3 regions of the Paludibacterium flexuosum genome follow, and region 3 is predicted to be linked to each of the others. Evidence: riboswitches for the same ligand, from Rfam matches in the RefSeq annotation. Region 3 holds a riboswitch; each other region holds the start of a gene.
What was found. A riboswitch is a leader RNA that binds a small molecule or an ion and turns the genes downstream of it on or off. The one in region 3 is predicted to bind cobalamin.
Positions count from the first base shown of each region.

Region 1: another riboswitch for cobalamin. It lies ahead of AACH39_RS02455 (cobaltochelatase subunit CobN); the one in region 3 lies ahead of AACH39_RS12000 (TonB-dependent receptor).
Region 2: another riboswitch for cobalamin. It lies ahead of AACH39_RS07305 (energy-coupling factor ABC transporter permease); the one in region 3 lies ahead of AACH39_RS12000 (TonB-dependent receptor).

Region 1 is NZ_AP029060.1:512,949-518,719, reverse strand. It holds gene cobD (threonine-phosphate decarboxylase CobD) at 1-951, shown strand, start outside; cobalamin riboswitch at 1,069-1,254, shown strand; gene AACH39_RS02455 (cobaltochelatase subunit CobN) at 1,408-5,427, shown strand; gene AACH39_RS02450 (putative cobaltochelatase) at 5,424-5,771, shown strand, end outside.
Region 2 is NZ_AP029060.1:1,537,675-1,543,445, reverse strand. It holds gene pelF (GT4 family glycosyltransferase PelF) at 1-131, shown strand, start outside; gene pelG (exopolysaccharide Pel transporter PelG) at 131-1,501, shown strand; cobalamin riboswitch at 1,608-1,821, shown strand; gene AACH39_RS07305 (energy-coupling factor ABC transporter permease) at 1,953-2,618, shown strand; gene AACH39_RS07300 (hypothetical protein) at 2,620-2,958, shown strand; gene cbiQ (cobalt ECF transporter T component CbiQ) at 2,959-3,738, shown strand; gene AACH39_RS07290 (ATP-binding cassette domain-containing protein) at 3,745-4,641, shown strand; gene AACH39_RS07285 (ATP-binding cassette domain-containing protein) at 4,684-5,448, opposite strand; gene AACH39_RS07280 (iron ABC transporter permease) at 5,450-5,771, opposite strand, start outside.
Region 3 is NZ_AP029060.1:2,524,181-2,529,951, forward strand. It holds gene AACH39_RS11990 (SPOR domain-containing protein) at 1-623, shown strand, start outside; gene AACH39_RS11995 (histidine phosphatase family protein) at 666-1,277, opposite strand; cobalamin riboswitch at 1,348-1,551, shown strand; gene AACH39_RS12000 (TonB-dependent receptor) at 1,659-3,719, shown strand; gene AACH39_RS12005 (cobalamin-binding protein) at 3,775-4,668, shown strand; gene AACH39_RS12010 (hypothetical protein) at 4,690-4,896, shown strand; gene AACH39_RS12015 (cell division protein ZapA) at 4,893-5,207, shown strand; RNA gene ssrS (6S RNA) at 5,233-5,416, shown strand; gene AACH39_RS12025 (5-formyltetrahydrofolate cyclo-ligase) at 5,458-5,771, shown strand, end outside.

The sequences.
Region 1 (5,771 bases), 1.6 Mb from region 3:
TACGGTATCGCCCTGGAAGACTGGGTCGACCTCTCGACCGGCCTCAACCCGCATGGCTGGCCTGTTCCGGCCATCGAGGCCAGTAGCTGGCAGCGCCTGCCGGAGCTGGACGACGGTCTGGAGCAAGCCGCCAGTGACTTCTACGCGGCGCCACAACCACTGGCCGTGGCCGGCTCGCAAGCCGCCATCCAGACCCTGCCGCGCCTGCGCCCGCCCTGCCGGGTCGGCATGCTGACACTGACCTACGCAGAACACCCGTACGCCTGGCAAAAGCAGGGACACCATGTTCTGCGCCTGGCACCGGAAGACATTGATGCCGCGCTGCCGCAAGTGGACGTGCTGCAGCTGTGCACCCCCAACAATCCGACCGGCTGGCTGCCCGAGCCGGCCCAACTGCGCGAATGGCATGCGCGCCTGCGTCAACGCGACGGCTGGCTGGTGCTGGATGAAACCTTCCTCGACGTCACACCGGAACGCAGCCTGCTGCCGCTGGCTGGCCAGCCCGGCCTGATCATCCTGCGCTCCATCGGCAAATTCTTTGGCCTGGCCGGCGCGCGCGCCGGCTTTGTTTTTGCCTGGCCAGCGCTGATCGAGGCACTGCAGGACGAGCTCGGCCCCTGGACCCTGGCCGGCCCGGCGCGCCAGGCCGTCAGAATGGCCTTGCAGGACCGGGCCTGGCAGGCGGCCATGCGCCAGCGCCTGCCGGCCGAAAGTGACCGGCTGGCCACGCTGCTGCGCCGGCATGGCCTGGCGCCAGGCGGGTCCACGCCGCTATTCCAGTGGGTGTGCCATCCGCAAGCGGCCATGCTGCATCGGCAATTGGCCAGCCAGGGCATCCTCACCCGCTTATTCGACGCGCCGCCAAGCCTGCGTTTCGGTCTGCCAGCGCAAGAAAGTGACTGGGCGCGACTGGATCAGGCGCTGGCCAGCCTCAGCCTGGTCAAAAGCTAACGCCGGCGGCACAGGCAATCGTTTGCCTGTGCCGCCGGAGGATACTCCCCCCTCCTATCCCGACCTAAGTCAAACTTTGTTCATTTTTTTACCAAAGTTACCCATTCATCACGTAATATTCGCCCTTTACATGACGGTGCCCGTGTTGCAACGGGTGAAACGGGAATGCGGTTCAATGCCGCAGCTGCCCCCGCAACTGTAAGCGAAGAGTCTGAATCCACTGCCACCGGGCATCCGACCGGGAAGGCGATTCAAGGCGATGACGCGCGAGCCAGGAGACCGGCCGTCAGACTTGTCGACGTGAGCTAGAACCAGTCGGGGTGTACTGGTGGACAAGCATGCAGACCGGACCATTCTCCCCAGACTGCTGCCCTCGCTCTCGACGACACAACGTCATCCGAGGGCGCCGATGCACCGCTACCATTTCCTGTCCGTCCATGCTGCCGAAGGTGTGGCATGAGTCACGGCATTGCCCTGCTGAGCCACGCCGGCACTGATCTGTCCGCCCTGCTGCGCGCCCCGCTGCCCGCCGACTTTGTCGCCGTCAACGGCATCAACCTGCAAGCCATCGACAGTGCTGAGGCCATGCAGCAGTTGCTGAACGGCCCTTTGCGCGACACCAGCGTCTTCGTGGTACGCGTCCTGGGCCGCGCCGAAGCCATCGCCGGCTTCGACCTGTTGCTGACCCATATCCGCCAGCACCATCACCATCTGGTGATCATCAGCGGCACCGGCGAGCCCGACCCGGACCTGACCGCCCTGTGCAATGTCGGCCACGGGCTGCAACAGGAAATCAACGCTTATCTGCAGGCTGGCGGCAGCGACAATCTGGCTCACATGCTGCGTTGTCTCTCCGACCGCCTGCTGATGACCGGTCATGGCTATGCCGAGCCGCTCACGTTGCCGGACCACGGCCTGTACCATCCGGAACTGGGCGCCCTGGCAACGCTGGATGACTGGCGCGCCATCCGCAACCCCCAATGGCCGACCGTCGGCCTGGTGTTCTATCGCGCCCACTGGCTGTCCGGCAATACCCGCTTTGTCGATGCCCTGATCGATGCCCTGCACGAGCGCCAGCTGAACACCCTGCCACTGTTTACCGCCTCGCTGCGCACGCCGGGCGAGCAAGGACTGCCGGCGGCGCTCAATGATCTGCTGGCCGAGCCGATCGAGGCGCTGGTCAACACCACCTCCTTTGCCATCGGCGAAGTCAACCCTGACGGTGCGACCCAGGCAGGCTGGTCGGTGAGCGCATTTGAGCAACTGGATGTGCCGGTATTGCAAGCCATCACCAGCAATATGACCGAGGCGCAGTGGCTCGCAGCCGACCGCGGCCTCAACCCGCTGGACACCGCCATGAACGTGGCACTGCCGGAGTTTGACGGCCGACTGATCAGCGTGCCGGTTTCCTTCAAGGAGGCGCATGCCGATCAGGCCAGCAGCGAAACCAGCTATGCCCCGGTGCCCGACCGGGTCCGCCGTCTGGCCGGCATCGTGGCACGTCAGGTCAGGCTGCGCACCACCCCGGCGCACGAGAAACGCATCGCCTTCATCTTCACCAACTCCAATAGCAAGGCGGCACAGATCGGCAATGCCGTCGGCCTGGACTCCCCCGCCTCGCTCTGGGCCATCCTGCAAGCCATGCAGACCCATGGCTATCAGGTCGAGGGACTGCCGGCAGACAGCACCAGCCTGATGCACCAGCTGATTGACCGGGGAGCCTACGACCAGGACTACCTGACCAGTACCCAGATGATGCAGGCGATTGCGCGGGTGCCGGCGGCACGCTACGCAGCATGGTTCGCCGAACTGCCCGCCTCGCTGCAACAACGCATGAACCAGCGCTGGGGTGAGGCCCCCGGTACGGCCTATGTGCATCAGGAGCAGCTTTACTTCTCGGGCATGCAGTTCGGCAATGCCTTTGTCGCCCTGCAACCGCCGCGCGGCTACGGCATGGATCCGGATGCCATTTATCACACCCCGGACCTGCCGCCGACCCACCACTACTACGCCCTGTATTGCTGGCTGCGCGACGAATGGCAGGCTGATGCCATCGTGCATGTCGGCAAGCACGGCACGCTGGAATGGCTGCCCGGCAAAGGCGTAGGTCTGTCACAAGACTGCTTCCCCGATGCCGTTCTGGGTGACATGCCGCTGTTTTATCCCTTCATCCTGAATGATCCGGGCGAAGGCTCGCAGGCCAAGCGCCGCGCCCACGCCGTCATCATCGACCATCTGACGCCACCGATGACCACGGCAGACACCTATGGACCGCTGGCACAGCTGACTCAGCTGGTCGACGAGTACTACCAGGTGGAAATGCTGGACCCATCCAAGCTGCCGATCCTGCAGCAGCAGATCTGGGATCTGATCAAGGAGGCCAAGCTGGATGCTGACCTGGGCGCCATGCTGGCGCATGGTCATGACCACGATCATGACCATGCCCACCCGCCGCTCAGGCCCGCCACCGCAGCCAGCAGCGGCTACCGCACCCCGGTCAAGGGGGCGGCCCACTACCGTCCGGCGGGCAAACCGCACGCTGCTCACGGCCATCACCATGGCCACCCGCACCCCCACGATCATGACCATGACCATGGTGACCACCATCACCATGATCACGATCACCACTGGGACGACACACCGGACGAGCACGGCGTCCCGAAGACCCTGGCCGGCATGGACGGGGTCGATGTCGCGCACCTGATCGAAGACATTGATGGCTATTTGTGCGAACTGGGTGCGGCACAGATTCGCGACGGTCTGCACATTCTCGGCCAGGCCCCGCAGGGCGAAGCGCTGATCGACATGCTGTGCGCCCTGACCCGACTGGCCAATCTGCAGATCCCTTCCTTGCCCGGCAGCGTGACACGCGCCCTCGGCCTGGACCCGGCCGCCCTGGAACAAGACAAGGGTCGTCGTCTGGAAACGGTACCAGCCCGGCTCGCCAGTCTGAGTCCACGACCACTGGTCACCCATGCCGATGCGCTGGAAGCGATTGCCGCCTTGTCGCGTCAGCTGGTGGCCGGACTGGCCAGCCATCACTTTGCCCGCGAAGCCATCCCTGCCTGCATCGCCACCGCGCTGCCCGGCATGGCACCGGATCCTGCATTACTCAGCGTACTGGACTATCTGTGCAGCCAACTGGAACCGGACCTGGCACGCACCCGCGAGGAAATCGACAACCTGCTGCACGGTCTGGCAGGCGGCTACGTGCCGGCCGGACCCAGCGGCGCGCCAACACGCGGCATGGCTCATGTCCTGCCGACCGGTCGCAATTTCTATTCGGTCGACCCGCGCAGTCTGCCGTCGCAGGCCTCATGGAAAATCGGCGCCGAGCTGGCACGCGAAGTCATTGCCCGCCACCAGCAGGAGACCGGCAAGCTGCCCGAATCCGTCAGCATCAGCGTCTGGGGCACCAGCGCCATGCGCACCCACGGCGATGACATTGCCGAAATCCTGGCCCTGCTCGGCGTACGCCCGGTCTGGCAGGCCGAGAGCCGTCGCGTACAGGGCATTGAGGTCATCCCGCTGACCGAACTGGGCCGCCCGCGCATCGACGTCACCGTGCGTATCAGCGGCTTTTTCCGCGACGCCTTCCCGCACCTGATCCATCTGGTGGATCAGGCGGTGGAAACCGTGGCAAGGCTGGACGAGCCGGTCGAACAGAATTTCCTGCGCAAGCACTATCTGCAGGATCTGACACAGCAGATTCTCGGCCAGCAGACCGAGGCCCAGGCCCTGCTGCGGGTCTTCGGCTCCAAACCCGGCACCTATGGCGCCGGCATTCTGCCACTGATCCAGCAGCAGAACTGGCAGGACGAGCACGACTTTGCCAGCGCCTACATCAACTGGGGCGGCTATGGTTACAGCCGCCAGCACAATGGCTGCGATGCCCGCGATGCCTTGCGCCATCGTCTGGCCGGCACTGAAGTGGCGCTGCACAACCAGGACAACCGCGAGCACGACATTTTCGATAGCGACGACTATCTGCAATACCACGGCGGCATGATCGCCACCATCCGCAGCCTGAGCGGCCGTCAGCCCCGGCAGGAGTTCGGCGACAGTCACAACCCGGATAACCCGGCGGTGCGCGGTCTGAAGCAGGAAGTCCTGCGGGTGTTCCGCAGCCGGGTGGTCAACCCCAAGTGGATCGCCAGCATCCAGAAGCATGGCTACAAAGGCGGTCTGGAGCTGACCGCGACCGTCGACTACCTGTTCGGCTACGACGCCACCGCCCACGTGGTCGACGACTGGGTCTACCAGACGCTGGCAGAACGCTATGCGCTGGACGCCGACATGCAACAGTTCTTTGCCGACAACAATCCCTGGGCGATGAATGCCATCACCGAGCGTCTGCTGGAAGCGGCGGAACGCCAGCTGTGGGCCGAACCGGATGCCGACACCCTGGCCCGCCTGCGCGCCCTGCACCTGCAGAGCGAAGCCTGGCTGGAAGCACGCGGAGAATCGCGATCATGAAGCAGATATACCCCTTTGCTGCCATCGTCGGTCAGCAGCAGCTGAAACAGGCGCTGCTGCTGTGTGCCGTCGACCCGACACTGGGTGGCGTGCTGATCCGCGGCGACAAAGGCAGCGCCAAGAGTACCGCTGCGCGCGGCCTGGCCGCCCTGTTGCCGCATATCGCCCGTACCCCGGGCTGTGGCTACAACTGTGATCCGCAACACCCGCTGGCGCACTGCCCGGTGTGCCAGGGCACCGACCATGTGCCACAGGAAAGCCCGGCCCCCTTCGTCAACCTGCCACTGGGCGCCACCGAAGACCGGGTGCTCGGCAGCCTGGATTTCGAAGCGGCCCTGCAGAAC
Region 2 (5,771 bases), 990 kb from region 3:
GGCAGGCAGCGCAACGTGCGGGCATCGCCCGGGTGGAGCGCTATTACACGCAGGCGCAGATGATTGGCAGCTATCGTGAACGCTATGAACGCTTGCTGGCGATGCCGCCGGATGGCGGGGAGGGGCGCTGATGGCCGGTATCGGATTTGAATTGCGCAAGATGCTGCGGCGTAATTCGCTGGCAGGCCTGTTGCAGGCGTATACCTATGCCGGCCTGATCAGTGCCGGTCCGTGGATGCTGTCCATCGTGGGCATCCTGCTGATCGGTGTGCTCAGCCTGCCGTTTGTGGTCCCGACCTTTCTGATTGCCCAGTTCCAGGTGTCCGTCACCTATCTGATCGCCGGCAGTCTGGTGCTGACCGGTCCGTTCCAGCTGGCCTATACCCGCTTTACCGCCGACCGCCTGTTCGAGAAGCGGCAAGATCTGGTGCTGTCGAATTTTCACGGCGTCGTGCTGCTGATCAATCTGGGCGCGTTGCTGTTTGGCGTGCCGACCATTCTGTGGCTGTTCCACGGTACATCCGGGGTGTATCGCCTGTTCATGCTCAGCGGCTTCGTGATCCTGGCCAATATCTGGATCGCCGCCATTTTCCTTTCCGGTCAGAAACGGTACATGCATATCCTGCTGGTATTCCTGATCGGTTACGGCGCCACCGTCGTGGGCTCGCTGCTGCTGAATACCCATGGTCTGGAGGGGCTGCTGGCCGGCTTCGTGCTCGGTCAGTGCGTGCTGCTGTTCGGTCTGCTGTTGCTGATCTACCGTGAGTTTCCCGGCCGTCTGTTCATTTCGTTTGAAATGTTCCACAAGGCCCATCGCCATACCGCGCTGATGTGGATCGGTCTGCTGTACAACCTGGGTATCTGGGTGGACAAGCTGATGTTCTGGTATGCCCCGGCCACCGGTCAGGCGGTGATCGGCCCGCTGCATGCCTCGATCATTTACGATATGCCGGTCTTTCTGGCCTATCTGGCGATCATTCCCGGCATGGCGGTGTTCCTGATGCGCATCGAAACCGATTTCGTCGAGTATTACGATGCCTTCTATAGCGCGGTCCGGGAAGGCGCTTCGCTGCAGCATATCGAGAATGTCCGCAACGGCATGGTCGATGCCCTGCGTACCGGGCTGTACGAGATCGTCAAGGTGCAGTCGATTGCGGCCATCCTGTTGTTTGCCAGCGGCGCCGAGCTGTTGCGCTGGCTGGGGATCTCGGTCCTGTACCTGCCGCTGTTGCAGGTCGATGTGATTGCCGCCAGCCTGCAGGTGGTGTTCCTCGGCATCATCAACATTTTTTTCTACCTCGACAAACGTCGCGTGGTGCTGGCGGCGACCAGCGGTTTTTTGTTGCTCAACATGCTGCTGACGGGAATCACCTTGCAACTCAACCCCGCCTGGTATGGCTATGGGTTTGCCGGAGCCATGCTGATTGCGGTGGTGATCGGGCTGGCGGCGCTGGATCGCAAGCTGGAGCGGCTTGAGTACGAAACCTACATGCTGCAGTAAGCGCAACTGGCTACATTTGTGCGTTGGACTTGACCTGACTCCGCGCGGCTTGTTTGACAAAGGGGTATACTGCGAAGCTATTTTATGTCGGACGACACGTCGTCCTGACATGACAATTGATCCAGGTGCTCTGACCCATGTCCATGGGAGGAGTGAAACGGGAAGCCGGTGACGCTGCCATGCAGCCAGTCCGGCGCAGCCCCCGCTGCTGTAGGCCTGACGAATCTGCCACATGCCACTGTGCCGCTTTGCGGTGCGGGAAGGCCGGCCGAGGAGGATGAAGGCGAGCCAGAAGACCGGCCTGGGTCATCGGTAGTGCCAATCTCTGGGGTGGGGAACGGTTCTGCGGTTGTGCGCCTGCGACTTCGGTGTGTGGCTCCGGATCGGATTTCCCTTGGTGATTGGCCGGCTTGGATCCGCCGGATCCGTTCTTCGCAAGGGAGAGCAGTTCATGCACATTGAAGATGGCATCCTGTCACCACAGGCATGCGCAGTCTGGTACGCGGCGACCGCCGTGTTCGTCGTTCCCGGGATTTATCAGATCAAACGCAAGGTACAGGAAAACCTGTCCTATAAGCCGTTCCTGGCCATGATCGGCGTGGCAGTCTTCGTCATTTCCGCCATGCACTTGCCGGTGCCGGTGACCGGATCATGCTCGCATCCTTGCGCCACGGCGCTGGCGGCGATTCTGGTCGGCCCCTGGGCGTCCGCGGTCATCTCCACCATCGTGCTGTTCTTCCAGGCAATTTTCCTTGGTCATGGCGGTATCACCACGATTGGCGCAAATACTTTCTCGATGGGGATCGCCGGCGCCCTGTCCGGCTATGTGCTGTGGAAAAGCCTGCGCGCGCTGAATTGCCCGCTGTGGCTGGCTGCCGGCCTGGCCGGGGTGGTCGGTGACCTGATGACTTATCTGGTCAGTGCCTTCGAGCTGGCCTGGAGTCTGCACGGCAATATGCCGCTGCTGACCCAGTGGATGATTTTCTTCATGGGTTATGCCCCGACCCAGTTGCCCCTGGCCCTGGCCGAGGGGGTGTTTACCGCCGTCGTGCTGCAGGCGATGGCCAGCCGCCGGCCCGATCTGTTGCCCGGCATCCTCGTCAGCAAAGGAGCCTGAGATGTCACATCCCGCACGCGATCTGTCGCAGAACCGTTTCTTCGATGGCTTTACCCGCTGCATGCTGGCCGTGATGTGTGCCTTGCTGCTGTTCATCTTTGTCTCGGCACGCTATATGAGTGCACACCAGATGGAAGCCGCCGGCACGGATGATCATGTGAATAACCTGGCGACCCAGGTCACGCAGCGCGATCATCATCCCTTCCTTGAGCTGCCGGGCGATGCCCAGGTCGGCGCTTTCTCGGTTGCCAACTTCTTTGCCGGTCTGATTGTCGGCTATCACTGGCTGCGGCTTTTCGGGCGGCGTGAAGGTCAGTGCCGTTGTCAGCAGGAAGACTGAGTGGTCAGCCTGGCACGCCATGATGCCGTCGCTGCCTCGGCCGCGGCCGGGGCAGATGGCCGCATCAAGACCCTGTTGTTGCTGGCGGCGGTCGTCGTGGCCTCGACTTTGCGGCATGGTGTGCTGGCGCTCGCGCTGTGGCTGGGGGCGCTGGCGCTGTTCGCGCTGCTGGGGCTCAACGGGCGCGATTTGTGTCGTCGTCTGCTGATGCCGCTGGGTATTGCCTGGGTGGTGCTGCTCAGTGTCATGCTGACGCGCGGCAGTCAGGTGCTGTGGCAAGTCCCGCTCTGGGGCTGGACGCTCAGGGTGTATGCCGAGGGGCTACAATACGGCGGCTTGCTGTTCCTGCGCATCATGGCTGCCGTGACCCTGGCGGCGCTGCTGGCGATGACGACCCCGATGGTGGAGATTCTGGCGACCCTGCGGCTTTGTCGAGTGCCGCTCATCATGATCGAGCTGGCTGAGATGATGTACCGCTACCTGTTCATTCTGCAGGACACCGCACAGACCATGCGGCGGGCGCAATTGAGCCGCCTGGGGGCCGAGGCCGGCTGGCTTGGGCGTGTGGCCGATGTCGGCCGGCTGGCGGCCAGCATTCTCATCAAGTCGCTGGATCGCAGCACGCGCATCTATCAGGCCATGCTGGCGCGCGGCTATGACGAGAACAGTCCGGTCATGACGCACTTCCGTTCGGCCATCTCCCGGCGGGATTACTATGTCGGCCTGCTTGGCCTGTGCGCACTGAGCTTGCTGGCTTTTTTCAATTACTGGCTGGGTTGACCACCGATGACACACCCCATGATCGAGCTGAATCAGGTCAGCTACACCTATCCCGATGGCTGTCAGGCCCTGCATCAGCTGGATCTGTCGATTGCTGCCGGTGAACGGGTGGCGGTGCTTGGCCCCAACGGCGCCGGCAAGTCGACCCTGTTCCAGTTGTTCAACGGTCTGTTGCTGCCGAGCTCGGGACAGGTGACCGTGGCAGGCCTGCCCGTCTGTCGTGCCAATCTGCCGGCCTTGCGCCGTCAGGTCGGCATGGTGTTTCAGGATGCCGACGACCAGTTGTTCAATGCCACGGTGTACCGTGAAGTGGCCTATGGGCCGATGAATATGGGACAGCGCGGCGAGACGCTGGACGCGACGGTGAAATGGGCGCTGGAGGTTGTCGGGATGAGCGATTACCTCAGTCGCAACCCCTTCAATCTCAGCGGGGGGGAAAAGAAGCGCCTGTCTCTGGCCTGCGTGCTGGCCATGCGTCCCAAGGTGCTGGTGCTCGACGAGCCGACCAATGCGCTGGACCCGAAGGCCGCCGGGATGCTGGTGTCGCTGCTGAATCAGATCAACCGTGAGCTGGGTGTGACCCTGCTGTTTGCCACCCATGATGTGGATATCGTGCCCTTGCTGGCCGATCGGGTGTTTCTGCTGGATCGCGGCAGAATGCTGCTGGGCGGCAGTCCGACTGAAGTGTTCAACCAGCGCGAGGTGGTCCGGGCGATCGATCTGCGGTTGCCGCGGGTCGCTCATCTGGCCGAAATCCTGATGCGCGACGGCCTGATCCCGGAAGGTCCGCTGCCGCTGAGCATCGGTCAGGCCCGTACCCTGCTGCGACAGGTGCTGGCGGCCGAGGAGGCGGATAGGCCGCTGACTTTCTCCTCCCCGGCGCCGCGTACCTGCCAGGGGTAATCTCTCTGTTCCCGGGGCGGGCGTTGCCTGGCCCTCGCATCATCAAGCCGCCGGCAGCCACACTGCCTGACCACTGTCGGTGTGCGCCCGGCTGAATGGCAATCCGTACAGGGCCTGCAGCAGGGTCTGGTCCAGCGCTCGGGTCGGCACATCGCCCACCAGTTGCCCGGCACGCAACAACAGCAAACGGTCGAAATGACGAACGGCATGATTCAGGTCATGCAGTACCGCCAGCAGGGCATGGCCGCGTTCGCGGGCAAAGCGGTCGAGCTGGCGTGACAGCAGGTGTTGCAGGCCGGGGTCCAGGGCACTGAGCGGCTCGTCCACCAGAATCAGCCCCTGGCGAATATCCCATAGCTGGGCAAACAGCCGGGCCAGATGCACCCGCGCCGCTTCGCCGCCGGACAGGCTGTCGATGCTGCGTCCGAGCAGATGGCCGCAGGCGGCGAGGGCCGCGGCCGCGGCCACGAACTGGCCGGTCAGGCCATCCTCTCGGCCCAGGCGTCCCAGGGCGATGACTTGCTCGACGGTCAACGCGAAAGCGACCCGGGTGGATTGCGGCAGGACGGCCCGGCGGCGGCTCAGGGCGGGGAGCGACCAGGATGCCAGCGGCCGACCGGCCAGCAGGATGCTGCCCGACTGAGGGGGAAGATCACCGGCCATGGCATGCAGCAAGGTGGATTTGCCCGCGCCGCTGGGGCCGAGGATGGCGACCCGTTCACCCGGGCCAATGGCCAGGCTGAAGGGGCCGAAAGATTGCTGGCCCTGGGCCAGCCGGCAGTGTTGTAGTTGCAGCAAGGTATCCATGCTAGCTCCGGGACAGGGAATGGCTGCGCAGCAGCGAGAGGAAAAAAGGCACGCCGAGCAGGGCCGTGAAGATACCGACCGGCATTTCCGCCGGCACGGCCAGCGAGCGAGCCAGGGTATCGGCCAATAACAGCAGCAGGGCGCCGATCAGCATGGAGAGCGGGGCACTGCTGACTTGATCTGCCTGCCCCAGACGGCGGGCAATGTGCGGGGCGATCAGCCCGATGAAGCCGATCATGCCGCACCAGGCGACGGTGATGCCGGCCAGCAGCGCCACGCGCCAGGTCACCGCACTGCGCAGGCGCAGGACCGAGATACCCAGG
Region 3 (5,771 bases):
TGGCCTCGGCGCCGACTGCCAAGTCCGCCGTGTCGCCCAAGGGTGACAAGCCTGCTGCCAAGGCACCCGTCCAAAATGACAAGCCCGCCGCACACGACAAAGCCAAGGTTGCCTCGGTGCCGGCCGCCCATGCCGGCGAGCCGGTGGCCCGCCAGTGCGCCCAGTGGGGTGGGCTGAGCCAGGCGCTGCTGGATCGCGTGAAGGGCGGCTTGCCGACGCTGCGTCTCAAGGCGGCGCAAATGCACAGCCAGCAGGTCGACGATAGCAGCGCGACAGGCGGTAATCTGCGCTACTGGGTCTACATCCCGGCCAAGCTGTCCAGCAGCAAGCTGTCCGGTGAGTTGGCGCAAAAGGGATTCGACAACTACGTGGTGCAGAACGAAGGCGACTTCAGGGGGGCGTTGTCGCTGGGCCTGTTCGGCAAGCAGGAGGGGGCACAGGCACTGGTCGACAAACTGAAGAAGGCCGGCTACCCGAAGGCCGAGATCCAGGCTCGGGGCAAAACCCAGCTGACCCGTCTGGATTTCAGCGATCTGAGCGACAGCCAGTTCAAGGCGCTCGGTGCGCTGCAACAGCGCCTGACGCCGGGCATTGCCCTCAAGACCGTCGCCTGCGGACGATAGGCGATCAGGTGATCAGCAGGGGCGGAGCGATCCGCCCCTTTTTCATGCCGCTCCGCCGCCCAATGGCGCGTCCAGTCGCATCAGATAGGCCGGATGATCCTGCAGAATCGACAATTGCACGAAGCCGCCGGGCTGAACCGTGATCAGCCGTGCCACACTCCGTTCCATTTCCAGTAATTCCGCCAGCAGGATGGTAATCACCGGTGCATGGGTCACCAGCACGCGGTGACAGCCGCGCGAGGCGGCGATCCAGGCAGAAAAGCCGCTGAGCACGCGGGTATGGAAGGCTTCCGGCGATTCGCCGCCGGGTGGCGTCAGTTCGCCCTGGCGCCATTGCGCCTCCCAATTCGGTGTCAGTTCGCCCAGCACGCTCAGCGGCACGCCTTCCCATTCCCCCAGATCCTGTTCGGAAAAGCGCTCATCCACCTTGAGGGGAACCGAGGCGGCCAGCGCGCGCCGGACGGCGAATTCGCGGCAACGATTGAGTGGTGAGGTGGCCATGCAGGAGACCGGTGCCAGGGCGGCGATTTGTTGCCAGCTGCGGTCCATCATGGCACTGCCTGCTTCGGTCAGCGCTGCCTCGCGCTGGCCGGTCAGCAGGTTCTGGTGGTCGATGTCGCCGTGACGCAGCAGCGTCAGCGTATAGGGGTTCATGGCAGATCTGTCAGGTTTGACAAAGGCTTATGACCTTATTCCAAGTCAAGTTTTCTGGCAACCACAAACGGGTATAATGCCGCCGTCAGGTGCTTGCCAGCCAGTCGGCCAGGCGAGTGAAACGGGAAGCCGGTGCAAGACCGGCGCTGCCCCCGCAACGGTAAGGTCCGGCGTGTCCCTACGCCAGGGCTTCGCAACCAGCCACTGCCCTCGGGCGGGAAGGCGCGAAGCCAGTGACCAAGCCCGGAGACCGGCCTGGCCAGGGTGTGAGTGGATGCACACCCCACAATGCTTGGCGTATCGCGGGGAAGCGATCACACAGCCTGTATGCCTGCCGGTGTCATTCTGTCGTGCTGTTGTCCTTGGCGTGCCGCAATAAAAATGTTTTTACGGATGACAGAGAACATGTTCCAACTCAGACACGGTGTCGCCCTGGTCGCGCTTTGCTTTGCCGGCGCTGCCCTGGCCGATGATCTTCCCGAATTCAATGGTGGTGACGTGGTTGTGACCGCCAGTGGTGTACCGCAAGCCCGCGGCGTGGCACCGGTCAGCGTCAGCGTGATTACCGCGCAGGATATCGCCAACAGCAGTGCCCGCACGGTGCAGGAAGTGCTGTCCTCTGCTGCCGGGATCAATGTAATTAATATGGGTGGAACCTCCTCTCAGGTTGATTTGCATGGATTTGGCATAGGCGGTATCAGCAATACGCAGATTTTGGTCGATGGCGTGAAACAGAATACCAATGATCTTGCCGCCCCTGACCTGAGCTATATTCCTTTAGCCAGTATTGAGCGTATCGAAGTTGTGCGTGGCAGTGGCGCCGTTCAGTATGGGAGTGGTGCAACTGGGGGGGTGATAAATATCATCACCACCGCAGGTTATCCAGAGAAGTCATCGGTGAGTCTGACTCAGATGTTTGGCAGTTTTAACACACGTCAAACAGATGCCCATTTCAATTTGGCAGGGGTACGCTTCAGCCTGGACGGTTATGGCCAGTCTTTGAAAACTGACCATTATCGCCTTAACAATGATGAACGCAGGGACGCAGGTGGTTTGGGGCTAAATTGGAAGCTCGACGATGGCAAAGTGCGCCTGTATGTCCGCTCTAGTAGCGATAGTGAGCGACTACCAGGTCCTGTGTATGTGCAGCCAGCAAACGGCGTGAATCAGTTTAATACTAATCCGACTATCTCGAATAAGTTGTATGACAATGGCTTTGTTAAAAATAATGAGGTTGGCGTGCAGGGTGATCAAGCCATAGGTCTTGGCCGTCTCTATTTCCAATTGGCCTCACGTGATAAACGTACGGATTCGACTTATGGGCCGAATAGCTTTTCTCATACAACTAGTTGGTGGTCGGACCAACGGTTGCTGACTGAAGATAGTGGCAGCCTACGTTATGTCCTGCCTTTTGCTGTGGATAATCGTGTCACAATCGGTACCGACTGGATGTTCGGGAATGCTACGGATAACTCTAATAATCTGCCAAATGCATTTCCCTATCTCAGCTCGACATCTTCCAAGCAACGACATCAGGCACTGTTTTCTGAAGCAGAGTTAGGTCTTTGGTCTGGCGCGCGTATCACCATCGGTGGTCGCGTCCAACGTGTAGATGATCTTGTTCATAACACCAATACTTATGCAACCTTTGGTTCGACCACAGATCTGGAGCTGCATGCATGGCAGTTGGGTATGAGGCAGGCATTAGGGTCAGACTGGAGTCTTTTTGCGAATCATGCCCAGAGCTTCCGCCTGCCAAACTCCGATGAGCTAGTCAATAACAACAATGTTGTTGCCCTCCAACCTCAACTGTCTCACGATCAGCAGCTTGGTGCAGAGTGGGTTAACCGCGATAGTCGTGTTCGAATTGATATATTCCGCTCTGATGTGACTAATGAGATTGCTTATATTCCGAATGCCATTACATTAAATTACGGGGCAAATGTGAATTTGCCTAAGACACGTCACCAGGGGCTTGAAGTAGAGGGGCAAACGCGGCTTATGCAGGTACTTGATCTGCATGGCAACCTAACTTGGCAAAAAGCCACATTTAAAGAGGGTAGTTACAGCGGGAGCAGCCTTGTAGGACGGTCTATTCCAATGGTCCCTCAGGTAATGGCCAACCTTGGGATATCTTGGTCAATAAGAGAGAATACTCGGCTGAATGTGGATGCTCAGTACGTAGGCAAGCAATATATGGACAATGATCAGGTGAATCAATATCCAAACCAGCTACCTGCCTATACTGTGGTGAACACCAAATTGACGCAGAAGTTCTCGCGCAATTTGAGCGGCTCCTTCAGCATCAATAACCTACTGGATAGACACTATGCAACCTATGGTGCTGTGATCCTTGACCCAAGCACGGGCATGGCTACCGGGTATGGTCTTTATCCCTCAGACCCGCGTACCTATCAGGCGACGCTGACCGTTAACTTCTAAGTTCGAACCCCCGCCCACCGCCCGCCATCCCAGCGGGCGGTCTATCATGCCGACTATGCAAACGAATCGATTTTCTGTCCGGTTGACCCTGGCCCTGGTAGGGGTGGTGGCGTCATGGAATACCCACGCCCAGGTCAGCGTGCGCGACGGCACCGGCACGCCGGTGACGCTGGCGCAGCCTGCCCGGCGCATCATTACGCTGGCGCCGTCCACCACCGAGCTGGTGTATGCCGCCGGGGGCGGTTCGCGCATGGTGGCGACGGTGGCGTTCAGCGATTACCCGCCGGCGGCGAAACAGCTGCCGCAGGTGGGGGATCTGATGGGCGTCAGCCTGGAGGCGATTCTGCGCCAGCGGCCGGATCTGGTGGTGGCCTGGAAGGATGGCAGTGCGCCGCAGCTGTTGCAGCGTTTGCGTGCCCAGGGAGTGGCGGTGTTTGTCAGCCATCCGCTGGCGCTGGACGATGTGGCGCGCGAGCTGCAGTCCCTCGGCCGACTTAGCGGTACGCCGGCGGTGGCCGATCAGGCGGCTGCCGCCTATCGGGCGCGCATTGCCGCCGTGCGGCAGCGTTACCAGGGCCGGCCGCCGGTGACGGTGTTTTATCAGATGAGTCAGTCGCCGCTGTTTACCGTCAGCAATGCCAGCTATGTCGGCGCGGTGCTGCAGCTGTGTGGCGGGCGCAATCTGTTTGCCGGGCTGGCCGCGCCGGCGCCGCAGGTGAGCCGCGAGGCGGTGATTGCCGGACGGCCGCAGGTGATGCTGGCCGCCAGTACGCAGGAGCTGGCGATCTGGGATGGCTGGAAGGCGATTCCGGCGGTGGCACAGGGCACGCGCTATGCGGTGAATGTCGATCTGGCCAGTCGGCCCGGCCCGCGTCTGGCGCTGGGGGCTGAGGCCATTTGCGCCACGCTTGACCATGCGCGTCAGGTGATCGGTTTGACGCCTCGCTGAGGCTTGGCTATGCTCGCCGCCATGGACAAAGAACTTGAATCACTGGAAACCCGGGTCGCGTCGCTGATTGCGCGCATCGGTGAGATGGGGGTGCAGAACACCCGTCTGTCCGAAGCACTGGCACAGGCGCTGAAGGAAAATGCCGATCTGCATTTCCGCCTGGAAGAAACCCGTCAGCGTGTGGCCACGCTGATCGAGCGTTTGCCGGGCACCGAGGAGGACGCATGAGCGAAATCGTGCAAGTGGATGTGTCGCTGCTCGGGCGGCATTTCACCATCGGGACTTCCGCCGAAGAACGCGATACGCTGCTGGAAGCAGTGCATCTGCTGGAAGAAAAGATCGAAGCCATCCGCGGCCAGGGTAAAATTGTTGATGCCGACAAAATTGCCATCATGGCGGCATTGAATATTGCCCACGACTTGCTAAAAACAAAAGTGGGGGAAGGCTTGGAGATGGCGGCCTTTCAACGTAGAATACGCAATATGAGCGAGGCAGCTGAAACCGCCTTGCAAGAAAGCCAGCAGTCACTGTTTGAGTGATTGCCGCTTTAACAGATTTACCGGTTACCCCCTGCGGTGTTTGTGACGGCTCAACAATTCCTTTGAACCAATGCGTTCGCTTTGGTTGCCAGCAGTAAGTAGCACTGGCGCGCCGCGTCCCTCGAGGATGCGCCCGATGTGTGAGGCAGGCGACCCCCTGGAAACAGGGTTCAAGCGAATTTAGCCCGAACGGCACTCGCGGGGGCCTCTCTTCCGATCGTCCCACCCCATGCGGATGATGGTCCCCCAGATGACTCCCCCCCCAATCACCACGCTGCCCGATGACAAACTGGCCCTGCGTCGTGCTGTGCGTCGCGCACGCATGGCCCTGCCGCCGTCGCAGCGGCGGCGCGCCGAGCAGCAGATCGCCCGGCTGGCGGCGCGTTTCCTGCGGCGGGGCAAGCGGATTGGCGGCTATCTGGCTTCTGGCTCGGAGCTGGATATCGAAGCCCTGCTCGGCCGTGCCCTGCAGCGCGGCGCCACAGTGTATCTGCCGGTGATCCCCGACAAGGGGCGCCGTCTGTGGTTCTCGCGCCTTGGCCCGGACGACCGCTGGTATCGCCA